Regions from separate parts of the Cellulomonas sp. H30R-01 genome, predicted to be linked through region 1. Evidence: riboswitches for the same ligand, from Rfam matches in the RefSeq annotation. Region 1 holds a riboswitch; each other region holds the start of a gene.
What was found. Region 1 has a riboswitch for S-adenosylmethionine ahead of GXP71_RS13260 (rhodanese-like domain-containing protein). Riboswitches for the same ligand answer to the same signal wherever they lie in the genome.
Positions count from the first base shown of each region.

Region 2: another riboswitch for S-adenosylmethionine. It lies ahead of GXP71_RS09275 (ABC transporter permease); the one in region 1 lies ahead of GXP71_RS13260 (rhodanese-like domain-containing protein).
Region 3: another riboswitch for S-adenosylmethionine. It lies ahead of GXP71_RS10330 (hypothetical protein); the one in region 1 lies ahead of GXP71_RS13260 (rhodanese-like domain-containing protein).
Region 4: another riboswitch for S-adenosylmethionine. It lies ahead of GXP71_RS09225 (nitroreductase family protein); the one in region 1 lies ahead of GXP71_RS13260 (rhodanese-like domain-containing protein).

Region 1 covers NZ_CP048210.1:2,960,944-2,964,142, reverse strand. Annotated here, with positions in the region: gene GXP71_RS13265 (O-succinylhomoserine sulfhydrylase) at 1-1,104, opposite strand, end outside; gene GXP71_RS13260 (rhodanese-like domain-containing protein) at 1,128-1,541, opposite strand; SAM riboswitch class I at 1,548-1,642, opposite strand; SAM riboswitch class IV at 1,763-1,877, shown strand; gene GXP71_RS13255 (aminotransferase class V-fold PLP-dependent enzyme) at 1,919-3,199, shown strand, end outside.
Region 2 covers NZ_CP048210.1:2,079,052-2,082,250, forward strand. Annotated here, with positions in the region: gene GXP71_RS09270 (ABC transporter permease) at 1-415, opposite strand, end outside; SAM riboswitch class IV at 1,073-1,184, shown strand; gene GXP71_RS09275 (ABC transporter permease) at 1,260-2,318, shown strand; gene GXP71_RS09280 (ABC transporter permease) at 2,315-3,199, shown strand, end outside.
Region 3 covers NZ_CP048210.1:2,319,657-2,322,855, forward strand. Annotated here, with positions in the region: gene GXP71_RS10320 (methionine ABC transporter ATP-binding protein) at 1-461, opposite strand, end outside; gene GXP71_RS10325 (MetQ/NlpA family ABC transporter substrate-binding protein) at 542-1,492, opposite strand; gene GXP71_RS10330 (hypothetical protein) at 1,678-1,938, opposite strand; SAM riboswitch class IV at 1,965-2,079, opposite strand; gene GXP71_RS10335 (PadR family transcriptional regulator) at 2,297-2,992, opposite strand; gene GXP71_RS10340 (MerR family transcriptional regulator) at 3,133-3,199, opposite strand, start outside.
Region 4 covers NZ_CP048210.1:2,065,291-2,068,489, forward strand. Annotated here, with positions in the region: gene GXP71_RS09215 (GNAT family N-acetyltransferase) at 1-434, opposite strand, end outside; gene GXP71_RS09220 (rhodanese-like domain-containing protein) at 431-847, opposite strand; gene GXP71_RS09225 (nitroreductase family protein) at 935-1,756, opposite strand; SAM riboswitch class IV at 1,772-1,877, opposite strand; gene GXP71_RS09230 (NtaA/DmoA family FMN-dependent monooxygenase) at 2,015-3,199, shown strand, end outside.

The DNA.
Region 1 (3,199 bases):
CGTGGCGGGGTGCGTGACGATCGACTTGGTGTCGCCGAGGTTGTTCGACAGGTCGATGATCCGCAGCGCGTCGAGGAACGCGAACGTCGTCTTCTTCGCGACGTCGGGCGTCGCGCCCTCGGGGACGCGCAGGTTGAGCGTGACGACCGTGCCGCCGCCGGTCTGCTGCGCGCGCGCGAGGTCGTGCTGCGGGTGCGACGGCAGGAACGGGTAGCGGACGGACGCGATCGCGGGGTGCTGCTCGAGCCAGCCGGAGAGCGTCAGGGCGGACGCGGCCTGGTGGCGCACGCGCAGCGACATCGTCTCGAGGCCCTTGAGCAGCACCCACGCGTTGAACGGGGACAGCGACGGGCCGGTGTTGCGGATGAGGGTCTGGACGGGCCCGCGGACGTACTCGGTCGAGCCGAGGATCGCGCCGCCGAGCACGCGGCCCTGGCCGTCGATGTGCTTGGTCGCGGAGTAGACGACGACGTCGGCGCCGAGGTCGAGCGGCCGGGACAGGACGGGCGTCGCGAAGACGTTGTCGACGACGACGGTCGCACCGGCGGCGTGCGCGAGCCGGGACACGGCGGCGATGTCGACGAGGTCCTGCATGGGGTTGGACGGCGTCTCGAAGAACACGACGTCGGCGGGCGTCGAGAGCGCCTCCTCCCACTGCGACAGGACGTGCCCGTCGACGTAGTCGGTGCGCACGCCCCACTTCGCGAGGATCTCGTCGAAGATCACGACGCTCGACCCGAAGAGCGCGCGGGCGGACACGATGCGCGAGCCCTGCTGCACGAGCGCGGCCAGGGCGGTGAAGACGGCGGACATGCCGGTCGCGGTCGCGTAGGCGGCCTCGGCGCCGTCGAGCAGGCGCAGGCGCTCCTCGAACGTCGACACCGTCGGGTTGGAGTAGCGGGAGTAGAGGAACCGGTCGACGTCGCCCGCGAACGCGGACTCGGCCTGCGCGGCGGAGTCGTACACGTACCCCTGGGTGAGGAAGAGGCCCTCGGACATCTCCTGGAACTCGGACCGCACGAGCCCGCCGCGGACGGCGAGCGTGTCGGGCCGCAGCGTCGAGCGGTCGACGGAGCGGTCGTCCCAGTCGCCGGGACCGGGCACGCGGCCCGGCACGCGGTCGGCGGTCACAGCGTCGTCCACGGCAGACCCTCGGCACGCCACCCGACGTGCCCGCGCTGACCGTCGGGGCCGACGTCGCCCTCGAACCCTCGCAGCACGTTGTAGGCCGGGCCGAACCCGGCGGCGGTCGCGGCTTGCGCGGCGGCGACCGAGCGGACCCCGGAGCGGCACAGGAAGACGACGGGCCGCTCGTCGCCGGGCGTCAGGCCGGCCTCGGCGAGCTCGTCGACGAATCGCGGGTTGAGGCCCTGCGGGGTCGTCCACTCGACGAGCGCGGCACGGCCGCCGATCCCGGTGGCGTCAGGGACGCCGATCAGACGCCACTCGGCGTCGGTGCGCACGTCGACGAGCAGCGCGCGCTCGTCGTTCGTGAGCAGGTCCCACGCCTGCTGCGGGGTCAGGTCACCGGCGTACGGCATCGCGATCCTCCATCGGTCCTGGCGGTAGCACCCTCGCCCGGCGGACCGGGGGGTTGCTGCGGCGTCGTCGAGCCAGATCTCTCGGCCGCTCTGGATGGTTGCGGCGATGCTACGCGCGCCGACGGCCGCCGCGCCAAGGAGTGGACAAGCCGTCCCGCCATCCGAGACGCCGGAGGCCTCCCGTTGACACACCCCGGCGCCCGGCGGAACCCTCGTCGTCAGGTCATGAGCGCCAGCGCGAAGCCCCGGCTCGCTGGCCGGCAACCCTCCTCCGCGGTGGGGTGCCCCGGGTGACGACCAGGCCGACCGCCGACCGGCGGACGGCAAGCGCGGGGCTGGCCGTCGGTGCCGGGTCCCACGGACCCGTGAGGAGCACCATGTCCGTCATCGCCGAGACCACGTCCTGTGCCGAGGTCGGCGCCCCGGTGTCGACCCGCGAGCCCGTCGCTGCGCTCCTCCCCGTCGTCGGTGGCGACACCACCGTCCCGCTCGTCGACGGCACCCAGCGGGTCTACGCCAACCTCGACTACGCCGCGAGCGCCCCCGCGCTCGAGTCCGTCGCCGCGCGCGTCACCGAGGTCCTGCCGCTGTACGCGTCCGTGCACCGCGGCGCGGGGTACCTGTCGCAGGTGTCGACGGCCCTCTACGAGTCGTCCCGGCAGAGCATCGCGCGGTTCGTCGACGCGCGCCCCGACGACGTCGCGATCATCACCCGCAACACGACCGACTCGCTCAACCTGCTCGCGGGTGTCGTCCCCGCCGGTGGCAAGGTCCTCGTCCTCGACGTCGAGCACCACGCCAACCTGCTGCCGTGGGTGCAGTCGTCGCAGCGGCACGGCAACACCACGACGATCCTGCCGATCGCGCGGACGGTCGCCGAGACCCTCGACGCCCTGCGCGCCGAGCTCGCGACCCAGCCGTACGCGCTGCTCACGATCACGGGCGCGTCCAACGTGACCGGCGAGTCCCTGCCGATCGAGGAGGTCGTCGCGCTCGCGCACGCCGAGGGCACGCGCGTGGCGGTCGACGGCGCGCAGCTCGTCCCGCACCGCGGCTTCTCGCTCGCCCGCACCGGCGCCGACTACGTCGCGTTCTCCGGCCACAAGACGTACGCGCCCTTCGGCGCGGGCGCGCTCGTCGGTCGCCGCGACTGGCTCGACACCGGCACGCCCTACCTGGCCGGTGGCGGCGCCGTGCGCGACGTGCGCGCCGACCGGACCGTCTGGCAGCCCGCCCCCGCGCGGCACGAGGCCGGGTCGCCCAACGTCATCGGCGCGATCGCGCTCGCGGAGGCGTGCGACCGGCTCGCCGCCCTGCCCGCCGGCGCGCTGCTCGCGCACGAGGAGGCGCTCCGCGCCCGCCTGGTCGACGGCCTGGGCACGATCGACGGCGTCGAGGTCGCGCGCATCTGGCCCGACTCCGCCGACCCCGTCGGCGTCCTCACGTTCACGGTCCCCGGCCACGACCCGGGCCTCGTCGCCGCCTACCTGTCCGCCGAGCACGGCATCGGCGTCCGCGACGGCCGGTTCTGCGCGCACCCGCTGCTCGCGCACCTCGGCGCGTCCGGCGGCGCGATCCGCGCGTCCGTCGGCGTCGGCACGACGAGCGAGGCCGTCGACCGCCTCGTCGACGCGCTGCGCCGCTACCTCGCCGACGGC
Region 2 (3,199 bases), 880 kb from region 1:
CGACCCCGATGGTCAGCCCGACGAGCCCCAGCTCGATGCTCGCGGGGAGCCGGCCGAGGGCGATCGCGACGGGGTCGGAGCCGTACCGGATCGAGTCGGGGAAGTCGCCGCGCACGACCTGCCCGAGGAACGACACGTACTGCACGGGCACCGGGCGGTCGAACCCCATGAGCGCGGTCAGTCGCTCGACCTCGTCCGGGGGTGCGTCCGGCGGGACGAGCAGCAGCGCGGGGTTGCCCGTCGAGTAGAGCGCGAAGAAGACGAGCGTCGCGGCACCCCACACGGCGACGAGACCGGTGGCGACGCGGCCCGCGAGGTAGCGCGGGCTCACGGGTGGGCGCAGCGCGCGGACGCGGGTGAGCACGGTGGGGGTCACGGAGGGACCCGGTGGTGCGGCGAGGTCGACGGCGGCCATGGCGGCGGCTCCTGGGGCGGCGGGCGGTGGGCGGTGGACGACGCGCGCGCGGGCGCGCGGCGGTCGTGTGCGGGGACGAGCGGGGACGCGCCTCGCCGTCTCGGCGGGTGCGTGGGACGACGGCGGGCGTCGGCGGGTGGAGAGCGGGGCACGACGTCGCGTCGCAGGTCGCCTGGCGGCGGGTGCCGTCAGCGGCGGGTGCCGTCACCGGCGGGTGCCGTCAGCGGCGGGTGCCGTCAGCGGCGACAGGCGCGACAGACGCGCGGTGCCGGCGTCGGCGCGGTGGTCCAGCGGCTGGACGTCGTCATGGTGGGTCGCCTCCGTGGGCGGCGGGTGCCCCCAGGCGGGCGACGCCGGGGGCAGGTGCTCGGGTGCACCGCGGGGTGCCGCGTCGCCAGCCGAGCCTGACGGCGACGCGAGCCGCGAACGTAGGTGGCGGTCCCGGACGGGTCAACGGGTCCTGCCACGCGTCTCGCGATGCGGGATCGCGTTCCTCGAGCACCGGTGCGTGTGCGCCTGGCCGTCGGGCCGCCGCGGCCGGAGTCCCGCATGAACACGCCCCGAGGGCGAACCACTGCTCCCGGCCGAACGTCCGGATCGTGAGACGCGCGGGATCGACCATTGACCCCGGTGCGACCCCTTCCTACGTTTCCCGCCGGTCACGAGACCCGACGACAAGCCCTGGCTGGTCGGGCAGCAACCCTCCGGACGTGGCGGGGTGCTCCAGGTGATGACCCGGCACGGCACCCCCGTCGTGCAAGCACGGACGACCGACGCGCGCACCGTCCCGCGCACCGAAGGAGCACCCCATGACGCCCGCACCGCACGCCCCGGCGGTGACGCCGTGACGCGGTACCTCGCCCGCCGGCTCGGCCTCGCCGTGCTCGTGCTGTGGGCGGCGTACACCGTGTCCTTCGTCGTGCTCTACGCGCTCCCCGGCGACCCCGTGTCGATCATGTACGGCGGCGACTCGACCGACGTGACCCCCGAGCAGCTCGACGCGCTGCGCGCCGAGTACGGGCTCGACCAGCCGCTGCCCGTGCAGTACCTGACGCAGCTGCTCGACGCGGTGCGCGGCGACCTCGGCACGTCCGTCGTGAGCAAGCAGCCGGTCACGACGCTCCTCGCCCAGGCGATCCCGCCCACCGCCGCGATCGCGGGGGCCGCGCTGCTGCTCGCGGTCGTCGGCGGCGGGACGCTCGCGGTCGTCGCGACCGCGACCCGCCACCGCGCGCTCGCGGGGTTCCTGCTGTCGCTGCCGCCGCTCGGCGTCGCGATCCCGTCGTTCTGGTTCGGCCTGACGCTCGTGCAGTGGTTCTCGTTCCAGCTGCCGATCTTCCCCGCGCTCGGCAACCAGGGGTTCGCGTCGATCGTGCTCCCGGCGGTCACGCTCGCGCTCCCGACGTCCGCGATCATCGCGCAGCTGCTGTCACGCAGCCTGCTGCACACCCTGCGCGAGCCGTACGTCGACACCGCACTCGCCAAGGGTGCGGGCCGGGTGCGCGTGCACCTGCGGCACGCGCTGCGCAACGCGGCCCTGCCCGCGCTCACCGCGACCGGCCTCGTCGTCGGCGGGCTGCTGTCCGGGGCCGTCGTCACCGAGACCGTGTTCTCCCGTGCCGGGCTCGGGCGCCTCACGGCGACGTCGGTGGCCGCGCAGGACATCCCCGTCGTCCAGGGCGTCGTCCTCGTCGCCGCGACGGTCTACGTGCTCACCAACCTGCTCGTCGACGTCGTCTACCCGCTGCTCGACCCGCGCATCGTCACGGGTGGGCGTGCGGCGGGCGTCACAGCCGAGCCCGACGACGCGGGCCGGCCGGCCGCCGACGAGCACGCCACGCGACCGCCGAGCACCGCGCCGGCGGAGCACGCCCACGCCGTCCCCGCCGGAGGTGCGCGGTGAGCACGATCGACAGCCTCACGGGCTCGAGCCCGTCGCGCCCCGACGGGTTCGTCCCCACCGCGCTCGACCCGGGCACGCGCGCCGACGACTTCACCGCGACGGCCGCCGACCGGTTCGCCGACGCCGTCCGCGAGCACGACGACGAGCTCACGCACCGCAACCCGTGGCGCTCCCGGCTCGAGGACCTGGTCCGCCGGCCCGGGCTCGTGCTCGCGCTGCTGTGGTCCGTGGCGGTGGTCGTGGCGGCGTTCGCGCCGTCGCTCCTCGCGCCGGGCGACCCGCTCGTCGGGGTGCCCGCGGACAAGCTGCAGCCGCCGTCGGCCGCGCACTGGTTCGGCACCGACCAGCTCGGTCGCGACCTGTACACGCGGGTCGTGCACGGCACGCCGCTGACCCTGCGGGCGGCTCTCGTCGCGGTGCTCGTCGGGCTCGTCGTGGGCGCGCTGGTCGGGCTGGCCGCGGGGTTCGTCGGCGGTCTCGTCGACGACGTCGCGATGCGGGTCGTCGACGTCCTCCTGTCCATCCCGGCGCTGCTGCTGTCCCTCGCGCTCATCACGGTGCTCGGCTTCGGTTCGGTCAACGTCGCGATCGCCGTCGGCATCGCGAACGTCGCGGCGGTCTCGCGCATCATGCGGTCCGAGGTGCTGCGCGTGCGGACCTCCGGCTTCGTCGAGGCGTCGCAGGCGGGCGGCAGCCGCTGGTGGACCGTGCTGTTCGGGCACGTCCTGCCCAACTCCGTCGGACCCGTCGTCGTGCTGGCCGCCCTCGAGCTGGGCGGTGCGGTCCTCGCGGTCTCGTCCCTGTCGTTCCTCGGCTACGGCGAACCGCCGCCCGCACCCGAGTGGGGGGCGCTCGTCGCGGGCGGACGCGACTTCCTGCGC
Region 3 (3,199 bases), 640 kb from region 1:
ATGCCGACGCGCTGCTTCTGCCCGCCGGACAGCTGGTCCGGGTAGGAGTGCGCGCGGTCGAGCAGGCCGACGAAGTCGAGCAGCTCGGCGATGCGCCGGTCGCGGTCGGCCTTGGGCCAGCCGGCGACCTTGAGCGGGAAGGCGACGTTCCCGGCGACGGTGCGCGACGAGAACAGGTTGAACTGCTGGAAGATCATGCCGATGTCGCGGCGCTTGCGCTCGAGCGCGCGCTCGGACAGCGACGCGACGTCGTCGCCGTCGACGACCAGCTGCCCCGACGTGACGCGCTCGAGGCCGTTGATGAGCCGCACGAGCGTGCTCTTGCCGGCGCCGGAGTAGCCGATGACGCCGAAGATCTCGCCCTGCTCGACGGCGAGGTCGACGCCGTCGACGGCGCGGATCGGCCCGTTCGGGCCGTCGAACACCTTGGTGACGTCGCGGAACTCGATGATGGGGGTCACGTGGGGGGACCTTTCACGGAAGGACGACGGCCGCGCGGCCCGGTCCCCGGGGGTGGTGGGGACCGGACCGCGCGGACGGCTCAGCCAGCGGCCTTGAGGTTCTCCTGCGTCTGCGCCAGGACGTCCTGGAGCTTCGCGGCGTCGTAGCCCTCGACGATCGTGGCGGTGCCGCCCGACGACTCGACGACCGACTCGAGCACCTTCGGGTCGTGGTACAGCTCGACGATCTTCTGGTACGTCGGGTTGTCCACGTCGTCCGGGCGGGCGGCGATGATGTTGATGTACGGCTGCGCCCCGGCCGAGCTCGGGTCGTCCGCGAAGACGTAGCTGTCGAGGTCGAAGCCCGCGTCCGTCGCGAAGTTGTTGTTGACGATCACGCCCGCGACGTCGGGGTCGCCGATGAGGCCCGCGGTCTGCGACGCCTCGACAGGGCGCACGACGACGGTCGACGCGTCGGTGTCGACGTCGTCCGGCGTCGGGACCTTCGGCTCGCCGGTGAACTCGATCAGGCCGGCCTCCTCGAGCACGAACAGCGCGCGCGCCTGGTTGGTCGCGTCGTTGGGGATCGCGACCTGCTCGCCCTTCGTGAACTCGGAGACGTCCGTGTGCTTCTGCGAGTACAGCGGCAGCGGGACGATCAGCGTCGAGCCGATGGGCTGCAGGTCGTCGCCGGTGTTGTTGTTGTGGTCGGCCAGATACAGGATGTGCTGGAACGCGTTGAGGTCGATCTCGTCCTCGGTGAGCGCCGGGTTCGGCTGCGTGTACTCGGAGAAGCCGACGATCTCGAGGTCGATGCCCTCCTCCGCGGCGAGGTCCTTGAGGATCTCCCAGTGCGGCTGGCCGACGTCGGTCGTGCCGAGGCGGACGACGGTCGCGCCGTCACCGGCGGCGGAGTCGTCGGCGTCGGGACGCGTGAACGCGAAGACGAGCGCGCCGACGAGCACGACGACGGCGACGACCGCGCCGACGACGAGACCGGTGCGGCGCTTGCCGCCGTTCTTCGCCGGGAGGACGGGGACGTTCTCGGACATGGGGTGTCTCCTTGCGGTGTGCCCGACGGATCCGGGCGGGTCAGGGACAGGCGTCGTGGGACGCCGGCCGCGTGGCCGTGGGCCGGTGCGGCGGTGGGACGAGGACGGCGGGAAGCCGTCGGTCGAGGCGCGCGGCGTCGTGCGCCGGGCGGCTCAGGTGCGGCGGTGGCGGCGCTGTGCCGGTGTCAGACCAGCTGGCCGTGGGTCGCCGGACACGCGGGCATGCGACACATGACGGCCGTGGCGGCGGTCATGGTGCGGGCCTCGCGGGTGTCCATCGATCGACCTCTTCCTCGCGCGCCGGCGACGGTGTGCCGGGCAGTGGCGTCAGTGAAGCGAACCTGCTGGACACGTGTCAAATTCCGACCGGTAACGTCGGGATAAGTCTCGCGGGCGGCGCCGACGGGCCGGGCGACGAGCGCGCGGGCGACGGGCTGCGGGGTCATGCGTCCTCCTCGGGCGCCAGGGCGCCGGTCGACTTGTGGGCGCCGCCGTGACGCACCACCGGTTCTCGCCCCGGGGCACCCCGCTCGATCAGGAGGGTTGCCGTGCAGCCAGCCGGGTACTTGACGCTGCAGCTCGTGAACCAGGGCCCAGGATAGTCGACGGGCCGCTTCGTCTCGACGAGACGCTGGTCACGGCGGTCGGCACCAGCGCCGTCTCGGACCTCTGCGACACCTCCAGGCTGAGCAGAACCGCAGACAGGTCCGCGTGCGCCGCAGCGCCCGGACGCGCTGAGGCCCCCGACGCGGCGTGCGCGTCGGGGGCCTCGTGAGCACACGGGCCTGAGGCCGGGCGCCCGGGTCAGGCGTCGGCGGACGGCTCGTCCGTGGACGGTGCCGCACCCTCCCCCGCGAGCAGCAGGTAGAGGTCACGACGGGCTCGGTCGAGCACGGCGACCGCGGCGGTCGCCTGCTCGGGCGTGCCGGTGCGCGCCACCTGGACGGCGGCCGCGGACAGCGCCTCGACCGCGGGCCGCAGCGCCTTGCCCGGGTGGACGGGCCGCTCGGCCGCGTCGAGCCACGGGGTGCCGAGCGCCTCGCGGTTCTGCTCGACGTAGCCCGCGCCCGCCTCGGTCAGCCGGGCCAGGCGTCGCCCGCCCTCGGCGGACAGCGTGACGAGACCCTCGTCCTCGAGCATCGCGAGCGCCGGGTAGACGGCGCCCGGGCTCGGCCGCCAGCGACCCTCGGACCGCTCGCCGATCTCCTGGATGAGCTGGTAGCCGTGCATGGGCTGCTCGGTGAGCAGCAGGAGGACGGCCGCGCGGATGTCGCCGCGACCGGCCCGCCCGCCGCGGCGTCCGCCGTGGCGCGGGTGGGGGCCGCCGTGGTGGCCGCCGAAGCCGCGGCCGCCGCGCGGTCCGGGACCGCCGGGGCCGAAGCCGGGACCGAAGCCCGGGCCGAACCCGGGACCGAACGGCGGGCCGGACGGGCGCCCGCCCGCGTCCTCCTCGAACGCGTCGGGGCCGGCGGGGTGGTGGTGGAAGTGGTGGTGTCGCATGGACGAGCTCCTCGGGATCGTGGGGGCCGGCGGGGATGCGGGGCACGGCTCGACCGGGTGTCCCGGGAGGGGTGCAGCGCGATGCCGACGTCGTGAACGATATATCGTTGATACATCGTTCGCAAGACCCGGCGCGACGATCAGGTCCCACCGAGTGGCGACCAGAACGACCAGGGCTCCCCCTCCGGCCCGATCGCCCCGTACTCG
Region 4 (3,199 bases), 900 kb from region 1:
TGCGCGCCGGTCATCCGGGGTCCGGAGTTCATGACGACGCGCGACAGGCCGCGCGCGCGGGCCAGGTCGACGACGAACCGCGTGAGCAGCGTCCCGATGCCGCGCCCGCGGGCCGACGGGTCGACCGCGAGCAGCCGGAAGTCGAGCTCGCCGTCCTGCCCGAGCGGCGAGATGTGCCCGCCGGCGCGCGGCGTCGCGACGGTGCCGACCAGCCTGCCGGTCGCGAGGTCCTGCGCGACCCAGACCTCGTGCTCGCCCGCTCGGGCCGCGACGTCGGCCAGCGACGCCCGGTAGGTGTCGCTGATGTCGTAGTCGTGCGCGTAGGCGGCGACGGACAGGCGCGCGACCTCGTCGTGCTCGTGCGGCTCGACGAGGCGCACGACGATCCCGACCTGCCGCGTCCCGTCGACCCGGTCGGTGGTGGGTGCGCTCACGCCGGGCCCTGGTCGACGGCGATCTCGTCGACCGGCAGGCCGGCGTCCTTCCACGCGGGTGCGCCGCCCTCGACGTGCACGACGTTCGTGAAGCCGCGCGCACGCAGCTCCGCGGCGACGGGACCTGAGCCGCGGACGGACCCGCACACGACGACGATCGGTGTGTCGAGGGAGACGACGGGCGCGATGTGCGCCGCCGACGCCAGGTCGAAGTCGGTGTCGACGGCGTACCGGTCGACGACCGTCGCGCCGGGGATCGCCCCCGTGCGCGCGCGGCCGGCGTCGCTGCGGACGTCGACGAGGACCGCGCCGGCGGCCACGCGCTCGGCGGCGTCGGCGGGCGTGACGAGCGGCGCCAGGGCGCCGGCGTCCTCGAGCGAGAGGTCCTCGGCGGGGGCGGTGGGACTGGTCATGTCGTGCTCCTGGGTGTGGAAGTCAGCGGGACTGGATCGGCGGGACGGGGTCGGCGGGACGGGATCGGCCCGCGAGGTTCGCACGGGTCAGCGCAGCGGGAAGCCGCGGGTCTCCAGGTGCTCGCGCAGCCGGTCGCGGCCGTTGAGCGCGTGCGGGCCGGACAGCCGGGCGAGCAGCCGCTCGACCCAGGAGTGCGCGAGACCCTCGTCGGCGTAGAACGCGCCGATGCGCCGCTCGTAGTCGTCGACCGCGTCGTGCGCGCGCTCGTCGTACGTCTCGTGGTGCAGCACCGCGGACTGCGGCAGCCGCGGCTTGACGCGTGAGCCCTCGGCCGGGTCCGGGTGACCCACGACGAGCCCGAACGCCGGGAAGGCGTGCGCGGGGAGCCGGAGCAGCGCGGACACCTCGGCCGGGTGGTTGCGCAGCGCGCCGATGTAGACCGTGCCGAGGCCCAGCGACTCCGCCGCGAGCGTCGCGTTCTGGGCGGCGAGCGCCGCGTCGACGAACCCGACGACCGCCGTCTCGAGGTACTCGGCGCCCGCGGTCGGTGCCTCGTGCCTCGCCGCGACCGCGTGGGCGCGCGCGAGGTCGACCAGCCACACGAGCAGGACCGGCGCCTGCACGACGTGCGCCTGTCCGCCGGCGAGCTCCGCGAGGCGGGCGCGGGCGGCGGCGTCGCGGACGGCGACGACGCTCCAGAGCTGGAGGTTCGAGCTGGTCGCGGCGGACTGCGCGGCGGCGACCAGGGTCGTGAGCGTCGCGTCGTCGACCGCGTCGGGCAGGTAGCGCCGGACGGAGCGGTGCGCGAGCTGCTGCTCGACGACCGGCGTGCTCACGACGGCGTCGGGGGCGGCGCCGCCGTAGCGCTGCGTGGCGAGGCGGGTCGTGTCCTGGACGTCGACGGACATGCGGGGCTCCGGTTCGTTCGCACGTTGCCCGCCGGGACGACGGGCCGGGTCGCGCCCGGGAGCACCCCGCGTGCCGGGGTTGCTGCCCCGCCTGCCGGGCCAGACGGCGGGGCTCGTGACCTGCGCGGAAGGGTCGGCCCACGCCGCGGCACTGTCAACGCCCCCTCGGCGACGTCTCACATCGCGGGAGCACCAGTCCGTCCGTTGGATCGGCCGACGCGCCGCCGCACCATGACGCCCTCGCGAGAGGGGGACGGCATGACCGCACGACGGCAGATGGTGCTCGGCGCCTACCACACGGTCGCCGGGCAGCACGGCGGCGCGTGGCGCGTCAGCACGCAGGCGACCGACACGGAGTCGCTGGCCCAGCACCGGGCGGCGGCGCTCACCGCGCAGGACGCGCTGCTGCACTTCCTCCTCGTCACGGACGTGCTCGGCGAGCAGGGCGACCCGGTCTCCCCCGGCTTCCATCCGCGGCTCGAGCCCGCGGTGCTGCTCGCCGCCCTCGCGGCCGCGACCGAGCACATCGGTCTCGTCGGCTCCTTCTCGACGACCTTCAGCGACCCCGTGCAGCTCGCGCGCCAGCTCTCGAGCCTCGACCACGTGTCGGGCGGCCGGGCGGGCTGGAACGTCGTCACGTCGTTCCGCCGCGAGGCCGCGACGGCGCTCGGCGCGGACCGGCTCCCCGACCACGCCGAGCGGTACGCGAAGGCCGCCGACGCGGTGCGGGCCGCGGTCGCGCTCTGGGACGCGTGGCAGCCCGACGCGGTGGTCCGCGACCGGCGCACCGGACGCTACGTCGACCCGTCCCGGGTCCGCCGGGTCGAGCACGTCTCGGCCCACCACGCGGTGCGCGGGGTGCTGCCCGCGTCGCGCTCGCCGCAGGGCCGGCCGGTCCTCTTCCAGGGTGGGTCGTCCGAGGCCGGGCTCGCCCTCGCGGCCCGGTACGCGGACGTCGTGCTCACGGCCCAGGACCACCTGGGTGACGCGGTCGCGTTCGCGCACGAGGTGCGGGCGCGCGCCGCCGACCGCGGCCGCGAGCGCGTCCTGGTGCTGCCCGGCGTCGTCACGGTCGTGGCCGACACGCGCCGCCAGGCGCAGGACGTGCACGACCGCCTCACGGCCGCGATCGACGACGACCACGCGCGCGCCCGGCTGTCGGCGATCCTCGGCTGGGACACGTCGCACCTGCCGCCCGACGCACCGCTCGACCTCGCGCCTGCCGTCACCGACGGGCACCGCAGCCGCGCACGGCTGCTGCACGCGCGCGCCGAGCGGGACCGGCTCACCGTCGCCGAGCTCGCACGCGTGGCCGCGGCGACCCGCGGCCACCGTCTGGTCGTCGGGACCGCGCAGGACGTCGCCGACGAGCTGCTCGCGTGGTTCGACGCCGGCGCCGCGGACGGCTTCCTCGTCGGGCCCGCCGTCATGCCGTCGGGCCTG